Regions from separate parts of the Sphingobium sp. MK2 genome, predicted to be linked through region 1. Evidence: predicted binding sites of a transcription regulator. Region 1 holds the regulator's gene; each other region holds the start of a gene.

Region 1 (4,184 bases):
TCACCGCCATGGCCGACCATGGCGTGCGCTGCTTCCTCGTCGGGGAAACATTGATGCGGCAGGCTGATGTCGAAGCCGCCACCCGCCACCTGCTGACCGGCGCATGAGCGATCTCACCCATCTCGACCCCGACGGCGCAGCCCGCATGGTCGATGTCTCGGCCAAAGCCGTGACCGCGCGCGAAGCCGTTGCCGACGGACGGATCGAGATGAGCGAGGAGGCCGCCGCCGCGATCCTCGCTGGCCTGGTCAAGAAAGGCGACGTCCTCGCCGTCGCGCGGGTCGCGGGCATCATGGCCGCCAAGCGCACCGCCGATCTCATCCCGCTCTGCCACCCGATCGCGCTCAGTGCCGTGACGATAGATTTCGACCTGGACGACACCGGCGTCCGCGTCACCGCCACCGCGCGCACCGCATGCCAGACCGGCGTCGAGATGGAAGCACTGACCGCCGCCTCCGTCGCCCTGCTGACCATCTACGACATGGCCAAGGCGATCGACAAGGCGATGGTCATCGACGGCGTCCGTCTGCTCAGCAAGACCGGGGGCAAGTCGGGCGACTGGCACAGGCCCATGAGCCTGCTGCCCGTTGCGGAGGCGCAGGCCCGCCTGTTCGCCCTGGCCGACCCGCTGCCTGTCGAGGACGTTCCAGTTACCGCCTGCGCCGGACGCTGGCTCACCCACGATGTCGTCGCGCAGCGCGCCCAGCCCTGGGCCGACTTGAGCGCCATGGACGGCTATGCCGTGCGCGCCGCTGAGGCTCCCGGCCCCTGGCATGTCACCATGACCAGCAGCGCAGGCGGCACACCGCCGCCGCCCCTCGCGCCGGGCGAAGCCTGCCGCATCTTCACCGGCGCGCCCTTACCCGAAGGGGCCGACGCCATCCTAATCCAGGAGAACGCCACCCGCGACGGCGACAGCCTGACCGCCAGCACCGACCCACTCCCTCCCGGCCGCCACGTCCGCCCCGCCGCATCGGACTTCGCGCAGGGCGCGCCCCTGCTCAAGGCAGGCTCGCGGCTCGGCCCGACCCAGATCGCGCTGGCCGTATTGGGCGGCCATGGCAGCTTGCCCGTCGGACAGCGGCCCAAGGTCGCGCTACTCTCGACCGGCGACGAACTGGTGCCGCCCGGCGTGCCAACCCCGCCGGGGGCTCTCCCCTCCTCCAACGCCCCGATGCTCGCCGCGATGCTGGCCGCCGTGCCCTGCGACGTCATCGACCTCGGCATCGTAGCCGACGATCTCGACGCCATGGTCACAGCGCTCAGTCGCGCGCGCCAGGCCGACATCATCGTCTCAACCGGCGGCGCATCGGTCGGCGATCATGACATGGTCCGTCCCGCCTTCGCGCAAGCCGGCGGCACGCTCGATTTCTGGAAGATCGCCATGCGCCCCGGCAAGCCGCTGATGGCCGGACGGCTCGGCAGCGCGCTATTCTTAGGGTTACCCGGCAACCCCGTGTCGGCTTTCGTCACCGGCACCCTGTTCCTGCTGCCCCTGGTCCGCCATATGGCGGGCGCAAGCGCCCCGCTCCCGCCCCTTCACGAAGCCCGCCTCGCGTCCCCCCTCCCCGCCACCGGCGACCGCGACGATTATCTCCGCGCCTACCGCAGCGAAGGCGGCATCGTCTCGGTCACCTCGCAAGACAGCGCCGCCACCGCTGCCATGGCCCTGGCCGACTGCCTGATCGTCCGCCCCGCCGGTTCTCCCCCCGCGGCCATCGGCAACACGGTGCAAATTCTGCCCCTGCCCTGATCCGGTCGCTTGACTAATCTTCATCTGTTTCCTATGCGTTCCTTATACGTTCCACGGAGGACCGCAGCCATGTTGACGCCCAAACAGCAGGAATTGCTGAGCTTCATTCAAACCCGATTGGAGGAAGGCGGCGTGTCGCCCTCTTTCGAGGAGATGAAGGATGCGCTGGATCTGCGCTCCAAGTCGGGCATTCACCGCCTGATCAACGCGCTCGAAGAACGCGGCTTCATCCGCCGTCTTCCCAACCGCGCGCGCGCGCTCGAAGTGTTGAAGCTGCCCGATGCCATGCATCGCATCCCGGCCCCGATCATCGCGCCCAAACCGCAGGTGTCGGCACCACAACTCATCGCCGCCAACGACGTCATCGAAATCCCGATGCATGGTCGGATCGCGGCAGGCGTCCCGATCGAGGCGATGGAGGGGCAGACGATGTTGTCCGTTCCCGCCGCCCTGCTTGGCGCAGGTGATCATTATGCGCTGGAAGTGTCCGGCGATTCGATGATGGAGGCCGGTATTCTCGACGGTGACTTCGCGCTGATCCAGCGGACCGAAGTCGCGCGCGAAGGCCAGATCGTCGTCGCCCTGATCGACGATAATGAAGCCACGCTCAAATATTTCCGCCGCGAAGGGCAGAGGGTGCGGCTCGACCCGGCCAATAGCGCCTATGAGCCGCAAATCTACGACCCGCGCCAGGTCCAGATCCAAGGCAAGCTCGCCGGACTGCTCCGCCGCTATAATTGAGGTCGAGGCCGCGCATACAACGGGCGCGGTTTCGATGGATCATAGCGGCGCGATCGCTTGGGGATCGGCGCGATCCAGGGATGCGCGTCACCCGCCTGACGCACCGTGCGAATGGCGGCATGGTCCAGATCGATGGCCATGCCGCCGGTTCGCGCCAGCAGGCGGCGGTCGATCTTGAGCCAGCGCGGGCGGCACCAGCGCGGCAGGCCACGATCGGCAATGACGATATCCGCCGCCGCGCAATCGCGTTCGAACGTGGCGCGATCCACCAGCATGTCGCTGCGGGTCACGAGCAACTGCCAGCGCCGACCACCCGCCATCAACCCGACCGCGCACAAATCGCTCGAACAGCGCGCCTGCGGCAACCGCGCGATCGGCTCCAGCGCACCATCATAGCCCGCGCTCTCCGACAAGACATCGCGCACATAATCGCCCGCCCCCGCGCGCAATATCGCCATGCGCCCATCGGGTGTCCGCACGGCAACATGGCGACCATCGCCGGTCACCAATATGTCGGGCGGCGACAGCAATAATAGGGCGATAACGCCTGCCCCCACCGGCCCCAGTCCCAACCAGCGCCATCGGCTACGCCACAATAAGCACCAGACCAGTCCACCCATTATCACGGAAAAGACGGATGAAGGCACCGATGGCGTCAACATCGTCGCCCAGGGACTGGCCGACACGCCATGGGCGATCGCCAGCAGCAACGTCAGCGCTTGCTGCGTCAACCACCAGAAAGGCGCGCCGAGGCCGACCAGATCGAACAGCAATGCCAGCGCCTCCAATGGCATCACGACAAAGGTGGTCAGCGGGATCGCGATGATATTGGCGAACGCCCCCAACATGCCCGCCTTGTGAAAATGGAACAGCGCGATCGGCATCAGCACAAGTTCGATGACGAAGCCGGTCGCCAATGTCACCAGCAGCATGCGCGCAACCTTGCGCCAGCGCACCTCATCCCGCGCGGCGGCAAAGGCGCGGAACCGCTTATGTTCCGCCAATGCCACCAACGCCGTGACCGCCGCAAAGCTCATCTGAAAGCTCGGCCCGACCAGCGCTTCGGGCCAGAAGACCAGCACAATCAGCGCGCCCGTGGCGACCAACCGTAACGTGATGGCATCCCGCCCCATTGCCAATCCGCCCAGCACCAGCAGCGCCGCGATGCAGGAGCGCACTGTTGGCACCTCCGCACCAGTCAACAACGTATAGCCCACACCTGCGAGTGCGCCCCCCGCTGCTGCGATCAGCATCAAGGGCCAGTCGAGCGCGGCCCGCCGACTAAGCGCCATGATCCGCATCAGCAGGAATATCACCACGCCAATCAACGCGGTCACGTGCAGGCCACTGATCGACAGAAGATGGGCAAGGCCGCTATCGCGCATCGCTTCGGCATCGGCATCGGCGATCGCACCCTGATCGCCGGTCGCCAATGTAATCGCAATCCCCCTGGCCGGATCGTCCACCTTATCGGCAACATGGGCAAATAGCCGCGCGCGTAATGGCGGGTCACCCACCGCAGGCTTCACCACCTCAACGGGCCGCAACGCCTTGCCGGTCGCGCCAATGCCCTGGAAATAGGCGCGTGCAGCGAAATCATATCCGCCCGGAACGCTGGGCGGCGCGGGCGGCATCAGTCGCACGCGAAACCGGATCACCGCGCCCCGGCCCAGGCCATCCGGCACATCAC
Region 2 (4,184 bases), on a different contig from region 1:
GGGTGTTGACGAAACCGCACAGCCTCAGCGCTCACGATTTCGCCCTCTATACTCGCGGGCAAGTCGCAAATTTCCACGTCGGGCGGATCTTTCTCATTCAATATCCGGCCGAAATCGCTCTCCTCGACCAAGCGCAAAAATACGGTTCGTTCCAACCTGTTGAGATGATCTGCGGCTTCGCGCGCTCGACCGTTACGCTTAGGGTAACCCTTCACGTCCTGATATTGGTGCAACGCCCAGACTTTCACCGTGCGAACCTCAAATGGATCGAGCACGGACATAGCGACCGCGTCTGTACGTTGGTTCGTTAAATGCCGACCGATCCGGCTTCCCAGGCTCTCGCGGGTCTGCCCGACATAAATAGGCTCACCATCATAGTCGAAAAACGCATAAACGCCCCATCTCACGGCGCCGACGGTGATGGAGTCCCCCTTCTTCGTTAGCGGAGGATTATCGATAAATTGGGACAGCTTCTGGTTTTTGAACCTGTTGAGTTCTGCGCGAAGCTGCACTGTTTCGTCAGGAGGCTTATGCGTTGCAATGTCCGCAACCTGCCGCTTCCTTCGACCGTCCTTTTCATCAGGCGGCAACAATATGCGGCTCCCTCAAGTTCAGCACGGGCAATAATATATTTTCCGCCAGATAACGAACGGCAGGAACCGCCACGCCGTCCCCTGTCAGATGATAGGCATCATTATATCGTTCCGGCAGTTTGTAACGATCCGGCAAACCCATCAGGCGCGCCGTCTCCCGCGCCGACATCAACCGCGACCGCACCCTGCCATTCTCGATCATCATAATGATCTGGCGACTGGAACCGCCACCGGGCGTGCGCAGGCACCCTGCAAGATCGAACCGCACTTCGGCCCTTTGCATCTTACGGCCAGCTTCCATGCGTGTGCGCTTATAGACCGCACCGACGCTGCGATGGCGATTGGCCATAACCAAATCTATCTTCGCGCGGTTGACCGGGCTCATCATCCCAAGCAACCGCGCCGTATCGGCCTCGCTTGCCCAACATGGTCCGGTTTGCTCATCCTCGATGATATCGATCAAACGAGTAGCGGACGGTTTTGGAACGGGCGGCGCGAACCAGAGCCAGCGCGACCGCAGCCGTTCTGGCAAAGTAGCCTGCACGGTGCGTAGTCGATGGGGGTGCCACATATCGACAGCATAGGGGCTGATAACATGGCCGGGTATATTCATGGATTGATCGACCGCGACCAGAAAAAGCCTCGGCCGGGATTGGGGCACAAAATGCTGGGCGTCGATCACCAGCGCGCCGAACCAATAGCCAGCGTCACCAATCGCATTGCACAACGCGGCAAAATCGGCACCGCCATGGGATGTAAGCAATCCGCAGACATTCTCCAACACGATGGTCCGTGGCTTGCGTTTCTCATCACGAAGAGATTTTACAAGGTTCCAGAACGGCCAGAAAGTGCCGGATCGCGCGCCACCCAGGCCAGCGCCATTGCCCGCCAGAGACAAGTCCTGGCATGGGAAGGACGCCCAAATGAGATCGGCATGGCCTGGTAGCTGGTTGGTGGCAACGTTGGCGACATCCCCCACATGCAGCACATCACCGCCCCAATTTTCGGCGTAGGATGCCGCTTTCTTAGGATCGAAATCATTGGCAAACAGGCACCGCCACCCCTGCCCCAACCCGGCGCGTGCCATCCCGCCACCGGCGAAAAACTCGTAAAATGTCCGTTCGCTCATATCGGCCACCTTGCCAAGCTAAACTATATAAGCAAGTCCGCTTGTCCATTGCGGGACACCATCCCATTTGCGAGCACTGTGTATTAGCGGCGCTTGCAGCGCAAGAACAAATCTGGAACAACGCCCCTCATGAGCCTTACCCACATTTCCGTCCGCGGCGCGCGTGAACACAACCTCAAGGGCGTCGATGTCGATCTGCCCCGCGACAGCCTGATCGTCATCACCGGGCTTTCGGGGTCGGGCAAATCCTCGCTCGCCTTCGACACCATCTATGCCGAGGGGCAGCGCCGCTATGTGGAATCGCTCTCCGCCTATGCGCGCCAGTTTCTGGAGATGATGCAGAAGCCCGATGTCGAACATATTGAGGGCCTCAGCCCCGCGATCAGCATCGAGCAGAAGACGACCAGCCGCAATCCCCGCTCCACCGTCGCGACCGTCACCGAAATCTATGATTATATGCGCTTGCTCTGGGCGCGCGTCGGCATTCCCTACAGCCCCGCGACCGGCCTGCCGATCAGCGCGCAGACCGTCAGCCAGATGGTCGACCGCGTGATGCTCCTGCCCGAAGGCACCCGCTTCTACCTGCTCGCCCCCGTCGTGCGCGGGCGCAAGGGCGAATATCGCAAGGAACTCGCGGAGTGGCAGAAGGCGGGCTACACCCGCGTCCGCATCGACGGCGAAATGATGCTGATCGAAGACGCCCCCGCGCTCGACAAGAAGTACAAGCATGACATCGAAGTCGTCGTCGACCGCCTCGCCGTCGCCCCCGACATGGGCACGCGCCTGGCCGACAGTTTTGAGCAAGCGCTCAAGCTGGCGGATGGGCTGGCCTATGTGGACCTGGCGGATGGCAATGTCGCAAATCTTCTCCCCTCCCCTTCAGGGGAGGGGCCGGGGGTGGGGGCTCTCGTCGATGCACAGCCCCTCCCCAACCCCTCCCCTGAAGGGGAGGGGCTAAAGAAGAAGATGAAAGGCGCGGAAGTCCCCGCCAACCGCATCGTCTTTTCCGAAAAATTCGCCTGCCCCGTCAGCGGCTTCACCATTGCCGAGATCGAGCCGCGCCTCTTCTCCTTCAACGCCCCCATGGGCGCCTGCCCCGCCTGCGATGGCCTTGGCGAACGGCAGGAGTTCGACCCCGAACTCGTCGTCCCCAACGAAGCCCTCTCCCTCAAAAAAGGCGCAGTCGTCCCCTGGGCCAAGTCCAACCCGCCCTCGCCCTATTATATGCAAGTCCTCGGCTCCCTCGCCAAGGAGTTCGGCTTCAGCCTCGACACCCCCTGGGCCGACCTCCCCGGCGAGATCAAGCTCATCATCCTCCACGGCACCGGCGGCAAGCCGGTCACGCTCAAATTCATGGATGGCCGCAAAAGCTACGAAGTGAAAAAAGCGTTTGAGGGCGTCATCGGCAACCTCAACCGCCGCCTCCTGCAAACCGAATCCGCCTGGATGCGCGAGGAACTGAGCAAATATCAACGCGCCCAGCCCTGCGAGACCTGCCACGGCGCGCGCCTCAAACCCGAAGCCCTCGCGGTCAAGATCGCGGGCGAGGACATCTCCCTCTCCACCCGCCGCTCGGTGGTGGACGCGCTCGCCTTCTTCACCGCGATGCCCGCCAAGCTCAACGACCAGCAGAACCAGATCGCCAAGGCCATCCTCAAGGAAATTGTCGAGCGCCTCGGTTTCCTCAACAATGTCGGCCTCGACTATCTGAACCTCGACCGCACCAGCGGCACGCTATCCGGCGGCGAATCCCAACGCATCCGCCTCGCCTCGCAGATCGGCTCCGGCCTCTCCGGCGTCCTCTACGTCCTCGACGAACCGTCGATCGGCCTGCATCAGCGCGACAATGACCGCCTGCTCGTCACCCTCAAACGCCTGCGCGACCTCGGCAACAGCGTCATCGTCGTCGAGCATGACGAAGACGCCATCCGCCACGCCGACTATATCGTCGACATGGGACCGGGCGCCGGCATTCGCGGCGGCGAGATCGTCGCGCAAGGCACGCTCAAGCAGATCCTGAAAGCCAAAAACTCCCTCACCGCCGATTATCTCAACGGCACCCGCCGCATCGAAGTGCCCAAGAAACGCCGCAAGGGCACCGGCAAGAAGCTGACCGTCCACAACGCCCGCGCCAATAATCTGCGCGGCGTCACGGCGTCGATCCCGCTCGGCACCTTCACCTGCATCACCGGCGTCTCCGGCTCCGGCAAGTCCAGCTTCACCATCGACACGCTCTACGCCGCCTCCGCCCGCGCCCTCAACGGCGCGCGCATCCTGGCCGGCGCGCATGACAAGGTGACGGGCCTTGAACATTGCGACAAGGTGATCGACATCGACCAGTCGCCCATCGGCCGCACCCCCCGCTCCAACCCGGCCACCTATACCGGCGCCTTCACCAACATCCGCGACTGGTTCGCGGGGCTGCCCGAATCCCAGGCGCGCGGCTACAAACCCGGCCGCTT
Region 3 (4,184 bases), on a different contig from region 1:
CTTGCGGATCACTTCGGTCGCGACTTCCATCGCGCTCTTGACCGCATTGTCGATGCCCGCATTGGTCGGCGTGATCGTGATGGTGGAGCTGTTGACCACCGCCACGTCGAAATCGCGCTGGCCGGTCAGCCCCGCGCCCTGCGTCAGCGGGCGGATGCGCTCGACGGCGGCATCCACTTGCGCCGGATCGCGCACCATGAAGCTCAGCTTCCCGTCACGGCTGGAGATATCGCCGATCGCGATGCGCGGGTCAGCCCGGCGCAGTTCGGTGCGAACCTGCTCCTCCATATTGACGAGCCGCTGCTTGGCGACATCCTGGGTCGAGGCTTCGAGCAGCAGATGACTGCCGCCCGACAGGTCGAGACCAAGATTGACCCGCGTCTGCATGAAACCGGGCAGCCGGGCTACAGCCGAATCGGGCAGGAAGCTCGGCACCGCGCACAGCACACCAATCAACAGGGGCAGGATGATCGCGATCACCGCCGCACGCGAGAAATTGAGCATCGTTGGGGTCAGTCGTTCGCGGGCTTGGCAGTGGTCGGGTCGATCACGTCGGTCAGGGTCGACTTGACCGCCTTGACCTTCATGTTCGGTGCCAGTTCGACATCGGCATAGATGTCATCGACGCGCACGACCTTGCCGATCAGGCCGCCGCCGGTGACGACCTGGTCACCCTTCTTCACCGCGTCGATCTTGGCCTTATGCTCCTTCATCTTCTTTTGCTGCGGACGGATCAGCAGGAAATAGAAGACCACGAAGATCAGGACCAGCGGTGCCATCTGCACCAGGATTCCGGCGCCGGAGGCTTCCCCGCCAGCGGTCTGGGCAAAGGCTGTCGATATGAACATGAGTGGGACTTTCGCCTATATGTCAGTTGGCCGCGCAACGCATGGGAGCGCCCGCCTATCAAGGCCGGGCGGCTACCACAGATGCAAGGGCGGAGGCAATATGATTAGGGAATCGTCAGCGGCCGCCAAAAGCCCGCATCGAATCCCTTGCAACTTGCCCAAACCCCTTCTAAAGGCGCTCCTCCGGTCGGGACGTAGCGCAGCCTGGTAGCGCATCACACTGGGGGTGTGGGGGTCGGAGGTTCGAATCCTCTCGTCCCGACCAAGATTTTCGGAAAAGCAATGGTTTAGCGAACATCCACTGACAGCGTCAGTGGCGCCCATTAGCTTCATCTAACGCATGTCTAACAGCGCCGCCGACAACACCCAAGATCGCTACGGAACGAGCTTGGTAAGCTGGCCTTGATTCACGCTCGCAACATATCCGTATATGCCATGCTGCTGATATTCATTCCCTTCAAGGAATGCCTCTTCCAGCTTATCCATACGCTCAGGGATGATAGCCATCGCCCCAGAGCCAAACTCAATATTGAAGCTTGTCACGACCGCTGACGCGGGCTGCGTTTTCTCTGGATTGAAAGCAAATCCCGCCAGATCGGCGGCATCAGTCAGTTGGGCGATTGCCGTGCCAACCATCGCCTCGCTGTCACCTGAGACTGTAATGTCATCCATATATACGGTTACGGCCACTCCCTCTCTCCTGAGACGCTCAATACACCGACCAAGAGCGGAATGCGCCAACACGAGAGAGGCGATAAGCGGCGATTGCACAAAGCCAAAGGGGACGCTGAACGACCTAGCGGGAGGGACCTTATCGACTGTGCTATCGCAAGCGATTTCCCATGCCTCGCTTTGGGTGAAGCCGAGCCTCTTCACCGACCTGAAAATCTTGCTACGGCTGATTTGATCAAAGAAACGAAGCAGGTCCAACGACGCCACCCAAGGTGCATTATGATGCATTCTCACCGCAGCGACGTGCCCACCATCACGCAGATGGAAGAAGTTCTTGGGCGCTGCCCAACGCATTTCCACGTCGCGTTTAATCTCACCGCCGCGTGCCCGACCGTTATTCGTGGGAACGTAAACGCGAGTACCCGGCTTTAACTGGAAATGATGGCCGTATAAATTTCGCATCGTAGTTGGTGACCTCGCCCAGGATCTTCATGAGCCAATACGCACCTTTCAGCACGTTAGCCAGAATACCCGAGGCGAGGCCACAGTAACGAACGAAACGAAGTTTCATCTTCATAACCGTGGGTCCTTCACACTACCCTCGGCTGCCTTGCGCTTTCGCGCCAGTCACCAACCAAAGCAGCATCATGGTCAACTGTTATGCAGTCACCCATGTTGCTCCGAAGCAGTCTCCCGGATATTCCAAGTCGCCGCCGTGAAGAACCTCATACCGAGGGATTGCTAATGTGGGACGCAGCCGAAACAACTTCAAGCCTCCATTTTTCGGAAATTTTCATTTTGGACCAGTTGCAACCTACGCCCGCCCGCATAGCCAATCATGCCCCCATCCCCCTTGCCCCCACCCCCTCCCCCCGCTAAGTTCCCTTTTCGTTCTGCAAAGGGAAATTTATGGACAGCCTTTCCGCCCTTCTAATTCTGGTCGCATTGCTCGTCGGGCTGGCGGTGGGGTGGCTGTTGCGCGGGCGGATGCTGGCACCCTTGGCGGCGGAGAAGGCAGACCTTGCCGCGCGGCTGGAAGTCGCCAGTGCGCAGCGCAACGGCGCGATCGCCGAATTGGCGGTGGAGCAGGAGCGGGTGGCGCAGGCGCAAGCGCAGATCGCCCGGCTCGACGCCGCGCAGGTTGCCTCAGCACAGCGCATCGACGCGATCCAGGCCAGTGCGCAGCAGCGTTTCGAGGCGGCGCAGGCAGAGCGCGAGGCGGCCCTGCGCGAACTCGCCGCGCTCCAGTCCGATACCCAGGCGCGCGCCGAAGCCTTCGAAGCGCAGATCGCCGCGCTCAAGGATGCCAAGGAACAACTTTCCGCCCAGTTCAGCGAGATTGGCGGCAAGCTGCTGGGCGAGGCGCAAAAGACGTTCCTCGACCGTGCCGACCAGCGTTTTGCGCAGGCGAACGAGAAGAGCGAGGCGCAATTGAAGACGTTGCTCTCGCCCGTCGAAACCACGCTCAAACGCTATGAGGAGGGATTGCAGCGGGTCGAAAAGGACCGTGTGGGCAGCTATGCCGAACTGCGCGAAGCCGTGCAGCAGGTACATGTCGGCCAGGGTCAGGTGCGCGAAGAGACCGCCAAGCTGGTCAATGCGCTGCGCGCCGCGCCCAAGACGCGCGGCCGCTGGGGTGAACAGCAGTTCAAGAATCTGATCGAGGCCGCCGGCCTGTCGGCCCATGTCGATTTCAGCGAGGAAGTATCGGTTACGGTCGAAGACGGCCGGTTGCGCCCCGACTTCATCATCAACCTGCCCGGCGACCAGCAGATGGTGGTCGACGTCAAATGCTCGCTTGTCGCCTATCTGAACGCCGTCGATCAGGTCGATTCGGCATTGCGCGACGCGCATATGGCCGACCATGCCCGCGCGATGCGCACCCATGCCGACGCGCTGGGGCGCAAGGCCTATTGGGAACAGTTCGACAAGGCGCCCGACTTCGTCATCATGTATGTGCCGGGCGACAATTTCGTCACCGCCGCATTGGAAGCGGACATGGACCTGTGGGAGCGCGCCGCGCGCAACCGCGTCATCATCTGCGGTCCGTCCACCTTCCTGCCGCTCGCCCGGACGCTCGCCAGCCAGTGGCGGCAAGCGAAATTGCAGGATCAGGCGCGCGAAGTCGCCGAACTGGGCAAGCAGCTATACGAACGCCTCGCCGCCGCCGCCGGATCGCTCAAGAAATTGGGCAATCGGCTCCATGGCGCGGTCGGGGATTACAACGCCTTCGTCGGCAGTTTCGAGGGCCGGGTATTGGTGACCGGGCGCAAGCTGCGCGACCTCAATATCGAGACCGGCGGCAAGGAACTGGACGAGCTTGGCCCGGTCGAGGCGCTGGTCCGCGAGCCCGCATCGCCCGAAGCGCTGCGCGCCCTGTCCGACGCAGCGGAATAGCGCTAGGGAACCAACCACCCTCCGCCTGCGTCTCTTCTGTATGAAGCCTTGAAAATCAAAGCCGTAAGGGTTGAGAGACAAGGGTCGGAGACTATCATGTGGAAGCGATTGATCTTTAGGCGTGCGCCCCCGTCGCGCCCGGTGCCTGTCGAACCGGACATGCCGCGCCGGTCGAGGCCGCTTGAGGCCGACCATCCCTTTGCCGACCTCATCGCCAAACTGGATCGCATCCCCTATCCCATGCCGCATAAGGCGGCGCTCAGCCGC
Region 4 (4,184 bases), on a different contig from region 1:
TCGCCCCCATATGCCGGATGTTGATCGGCCGCCCGCGATGGCTGCCCGGCCGCGTCCGGTCCCGCTTCATCGGCCCGCCGCGCGGCGCGGGATGATCGGGCAGCTCGAAGCGTAGCGATCCGTTGATCGGGTCAGCCTCGGCCAACCGCAGTTCCAGCCGCTGGCCGACCGTATAGCGATCACCGCTCTCGACGCCTTCCAACGCTTTGCCCGCCTCGTCATAGAAAAAGCGTTCCGCGCCCATGGTCGAAACCGGCACCAGCCCATCACCGCCGAGGCCATCGACAGTGGCGAAGAAGCCGAAATTCTGAACCCCGGTAATCCGCGCCTTGACCAGTTCGCCGACATGGGTGGCTAGGAACGCGGCGACATAGCGATCGACCGTATCGCGTTCGGCCTCCATCGCGCGCCGTTCATGGCCGGAGATCATCTCTCCGACCTTGCCCATATTCTCATAATCCTCCTGGCTGAGCGAGGATCGGTCGGGGATGGTCCCGCCCTTGGGCGCGGGTAGTTCCAACCCATAAGCCCCCACCAGCGCACGATGGACCAAAAGGTCGGCATAGCGGCGGATCGGCGAGGTGAAATGGCCATAGGAGCCAAGCGCCAGGCCGAAATGCCCCATATTCTGCGGACTATAATAGGCCTGGGTCTGGCTGCGCAAAATCTGCTCCATGATCTGCGGCTTGGCTTCCGCTTCCCCCACCCGCTTGATCAGATGGTTGAACGTCGCGGGCCGGATCACCTGCCCCAGCGCAAATTCAATGTCGAACGTCGCCAGATATTCCTTGAGCGCCACCAGCTTGTCGCGGCTTGGCGGTTCATGGACGCGGTACATGACCGGCGCCTTCTTCGCTTCCAGCGCCTTGGCCGCCGCGACATTGGCCGCGATCATATAATCCTCGATCAGCATATGCGCATCGAGCCGTTCGCGGACAGCGACGCTGACGATCTTGCCCCATTCGTCCAGCACCACCCGCCGTTCGGGCAAGTCGAGCGCCAATGGCTCGCGCGCCAGCCGCGCCTTGTGCAACAGTGCCCAGCAAGCCCATAGCGGCTTGAGCGCCGTTTCGAGCAGATCATGCTGGCCCGTGCCGTCGATCGCCGCCTGCGCATCCTCATAGGCCATGACCGACGCAACGCGGATCACCGCGCGGCTAAAGCGCCAGGCCGTCACCTTCCCCTGCGCATTGATGGTCAGGTGGCACGCCATCGCCGCCCGGTCCTGTCCGGCCCGAAGCGAACACATGTCCGACGATAGCTGATGCGGTAGCATCGGTACGACAAGGTCAGGAAAATAAACACTATTTCCGCGCTTGCGTGCCTCCCGATCGAGCGCGCTGCCGGGGCGTACATAGTAGCTGACATCGGCAATGGCGACGATCGCGCGAAACCCGCCACTATTGTCCGGGTCGCTGTCCGCTTCCGCCCACACCGCATCGTCATGATCGCGCGCATCCACCGGATCAATCGCGACGATCGGCAAGTGGCGCAAGTCTTCGCGCTTCTCCTCATGCAGCGGCAGGGCAGCGGCGACCAGCGCCTCTTCCTCCGTCGCTTCGGGAAAGACATGGGGGATGCCATGTTTGTGAATGGCGATCAGACTGAAGCTGCGCGGGGCGAAGGGGTCGCCCAATATGTCAGTCACCCGCGCAGAAATGCGCGGCGGGCGGCCGGAAGGCTCGGCCAGCACGAGGTCGCCCTTCTTGGCGGTGCCCGCGTCGCTGATCGGCGTATCCTTGCGGATGCGCTTGTCCACCGGGCGCAGCCATAATTTGCCGTCGGCCATCTCCTCGACCACGCCCAGCAGCATTTCGGTCGCCTTGGCGAGCTTCTTCATCGGATGCGCGACCCAGCCACGCCCCGCTTCCTCGGTCCGTGCCAGGATGCGATCGCCGATGGTCAGCGCGCCGCGCTTGCCGCGCTCCACGATGCGCAGGCGCGGCGCGGGCTGGCCTTCGGCCTCCCACCGTTCGGGCGTCGCGATCAGCGTCGTGTCATCGACATCAATGATCCGCAGCACCGTCACCTTGGGCACGCCGCCCAGCTTGTGAAAGGCGCGCGCGGGGCCAAGGTCGATCAGCCCTTCGTCGGCCATATCCTTGAGCAGCGCCTTGAGCGCGATCTTCTCCTGCCCCTTGAGGCCGAAGGCCTTGGCGATCTCCCGCTTGCCCGCGGGCTGGTCCGATGTGGTGATGAAATCCATCACCTGATCGCGCGTCGGGAAGCCTGCGGGGCGGACCTTGTCCGGTGTCTTGTGCTTTTGGGTTGATGCCATGCACTTAGCTATAGGCACGCCGCCCGCGTGACGCCAGTGCTCTGGTCCGAACCGATGCTCGACCACCCTGTTGCCATCGTTCCTTATTTGTTCTAATCTTGGTCATGACCATCGAAAAGGGCAGAGGCGCGACCGTCAACGGCGAAAGCCAACGCTTCAATCTACCGCAGCGGGCGGTCGATGGCGACTGGCTCGACCTGGCCATGCTGGAAGGCGCACTCCCGCGACTCCGCACCGAAGTCACGGTCGAACGGTCACGCACCATCATCGCCCGCAACGCCTCTCCCGACATCGGTTTCGACAGATCCATCAACGCCTATCGCGGCTGTGAACATGGCTGCATCTATTGCTATGCGCGGCCCAGCCACGCCTATCATGACCTGTCACCGGGGCTGGATTTCGAAACCAAGCTCTTCGCCAAGCCGGATGCAGCAGCCCTGCTGCGCACCGAACTGGCCAGGAAAAATTACAGCGTCGCGCCGATCGCGATGGGGACCAATACCGATCCCTATCAACCGATCGAAAAGGACTGGCGGATCACGCGGCAGGTGCTGGAAGTGCTGGTCGAAACGCGGCACCCGACCTTCATCACGACCAAGTCCGATCGCATCCTGCGCGACATTGATCTGCTGGCGGACCTGGCCCGCGACAATCTGGTGGCGGTCATGATTTCCGTCACCACGCTCGACCCCAAGGTCGCCCGCACGCTGGAACCCCGCGCACCCCATCCCGAACGGCGGCTGGAGGCGATCGCGCAACTGGCGCAGGCGGGCATTCCCGTGACAGCCAACATGTCGCCGATCATCCCCGCCATCAACGACCATGAAATCGAAAGCCTCGTCGCCCGTGTCGCAGCGGCGGGCGCGCGAGATATCAACTATATCCTCGTCCGCCTACCGCATGAGGTGGTGCCGCTGTTTCGCGCCTGGCTCGACGCGCATCATCCCGACCGCGCGGCCAAAGTAATGGCCATCATCCGCGACCTGCGCGGCGGGCGCGATAATGACCCCAATTTCGGCAGCCGGATGCGTGGGCAAGGCGTGTGGGCCGACCTGATCCGCAGCCGCTTCGTCAAGGCCCGCCGGAAGGCCGGCTTTGGCGACGAGCGGCTGACCTTGCGCACCGACCTGTTCCGCCCGCCCGAAGGCGCGCAGCTGCGGCTCTTTTAATCAGCCCACCAACCGCATGCCCGACCGGCGGGTGCGCGTCTTATAGCCGTCCGCCTTCACGTCCATCCGCTCGAAGCGATGGATGGTCAGACCCCGGATAGCCCCGATTGCATCTACTTGATCCGCGCCCAGGCTGAACCTGTCGCCCAAGAAGACGCGCGCCGCCTGGCCATCGCTGACCGGCGCGCGCAGGAAGATTTCGCTGCGCCCGCCTTCGGCCTGCCCCAATATCTCCGCCAATTTGGCAACCGCCTCCGCCGTTTCCACATCGACCGTCAATTCCATGCGCGAGGCACTGGCGATCTGGCGGAAAGGTTCGACGCCGCGCACCGTGACGCGCGGCGTTTCCTCGCCCGGTAGCCGGTCCAGTTCGACAACCAGCAAGGCGCAATCACCGTCGCGCGCCAATTCCTCGATCGCCTTACAGGCATCCTCCTCGAAACAACTGGCCTGAAACTGGCCGCTACTGTCGGAGAAGGTGGCGTTGGCATAACGCGCGCCGCGCTTGGTTTCGCGCCAGCGCACATCTTCCACCATGGCCGCCATGATGGTCATGACGCGCCCTTCCTCGTTCGGCATGCCCACCGGCTGCTGACAGACCGCGCCATAGCTGCGCGCACCACGCGCATCGGCCAGATGGCGGTAGCGATCGACTGGATGGGCGGAGAAATAGAAGCCGAACGCCTCCTTTTCCTGCGCCATGCGATCGGACACGGTCCAGGCCTGATGCGGGGGAA

What was found. Region 1 encodes LexA, which represses DNA repair genes until DNA is damaged. Its sites were predicted from a motif close to GTTCCNCNCTTGTTCT; they were not measured.
Region 2: uvrA (excinuclease ABC subunit UvrA) is a predicted target of LexA. The motif match lies at 1,826-1,841, and genes of this name have one in related genera.
Region 3: rmuC (DNA recombination protein RmuC) is a predicted target of LexA. The motif match lies at 2,400-2,415, and genes of this name have one in related genera.
Region 4: V2I08_RS11995 (PA0069 family radical SAM protein) is a predicted target of LexA. The motif match lies at 2,357-2,372, and genes of this name have one in related genera.

The regions. Positions count from the first base shown of each region.
Region 1 is NZ_JAZDXA010000004.1:8,571-12,754, reverse strand. Features, by position in the region: gene trpC (indole-3-glycerol phosphate synthase TrpC) at 1-107, shown strand, start outside; partial or broken gene moaC (cyclic pyranopterin monophosphate synthase MoaC) at 104-562, shown strand; gene glp (gephyrin-like molybdotransferase Glp) at 572-1,753, shown strand; gene lexA (transcriptional repressor LexA) at 1,823-2,494, shown strand; gene V2I08_RS02915 (ComEC/Rec2 family competence protein) at 2,485-4,184, opposite strand, start outside.
Region 2 is NZ_JAZDXA010000073.1:1,241-5,424, reverse strand. Features, by position in the region: gene V2I08_RS19875 (GIY-YIG nuclease family protein) at 1-593, opposite strand, end outside; gene V2I08_RS19870 (DNA cytosine methyltransferase) at 580-1,722, opposite strand; gene uvrA (excinuclease ABC subunit UvrA) at 1,852-4,184, shown strand, end outside.
Region 3 is NZ_JAZDXA010000013.1:24,932-29,115, reverse strand. Features, by position in the region: gene secD (protein translocase subunit SecD) at 1-504, opposite strand, end outside; gene yajC (preprotein translocase subunit YajC) at 513-848, opposite strand; tRNA gene V2I08_RS08200 (tRNA-Pro) at 1,037-1,113, shown strand; gene V2I08_RS08195 (reverse transcriptase domain-containing protein) at 1,224-1,982, opposite strand; gene rmuC (DNA recombination protein RmuC) at 2,430-3,917, shown strand; gene V2I08_RS08185 (hypothetical protein) at 4,059-4,184, shown strand, end outside.
Region 4 is NZ_JAZDXA010000023.1:27,812-31,995, forward strand. Features, by position in the region: gene rnr (ribonuclease R) at 1-2,278, opposite strand, end outside; gene V2I08_RS11995 (PA0069 family radical SAM protein) at 2,383-3,447, shown strand; gene dnaE (DNA polymerase III subunit alpha) at 3,448-4,184, opposite strand, start outside.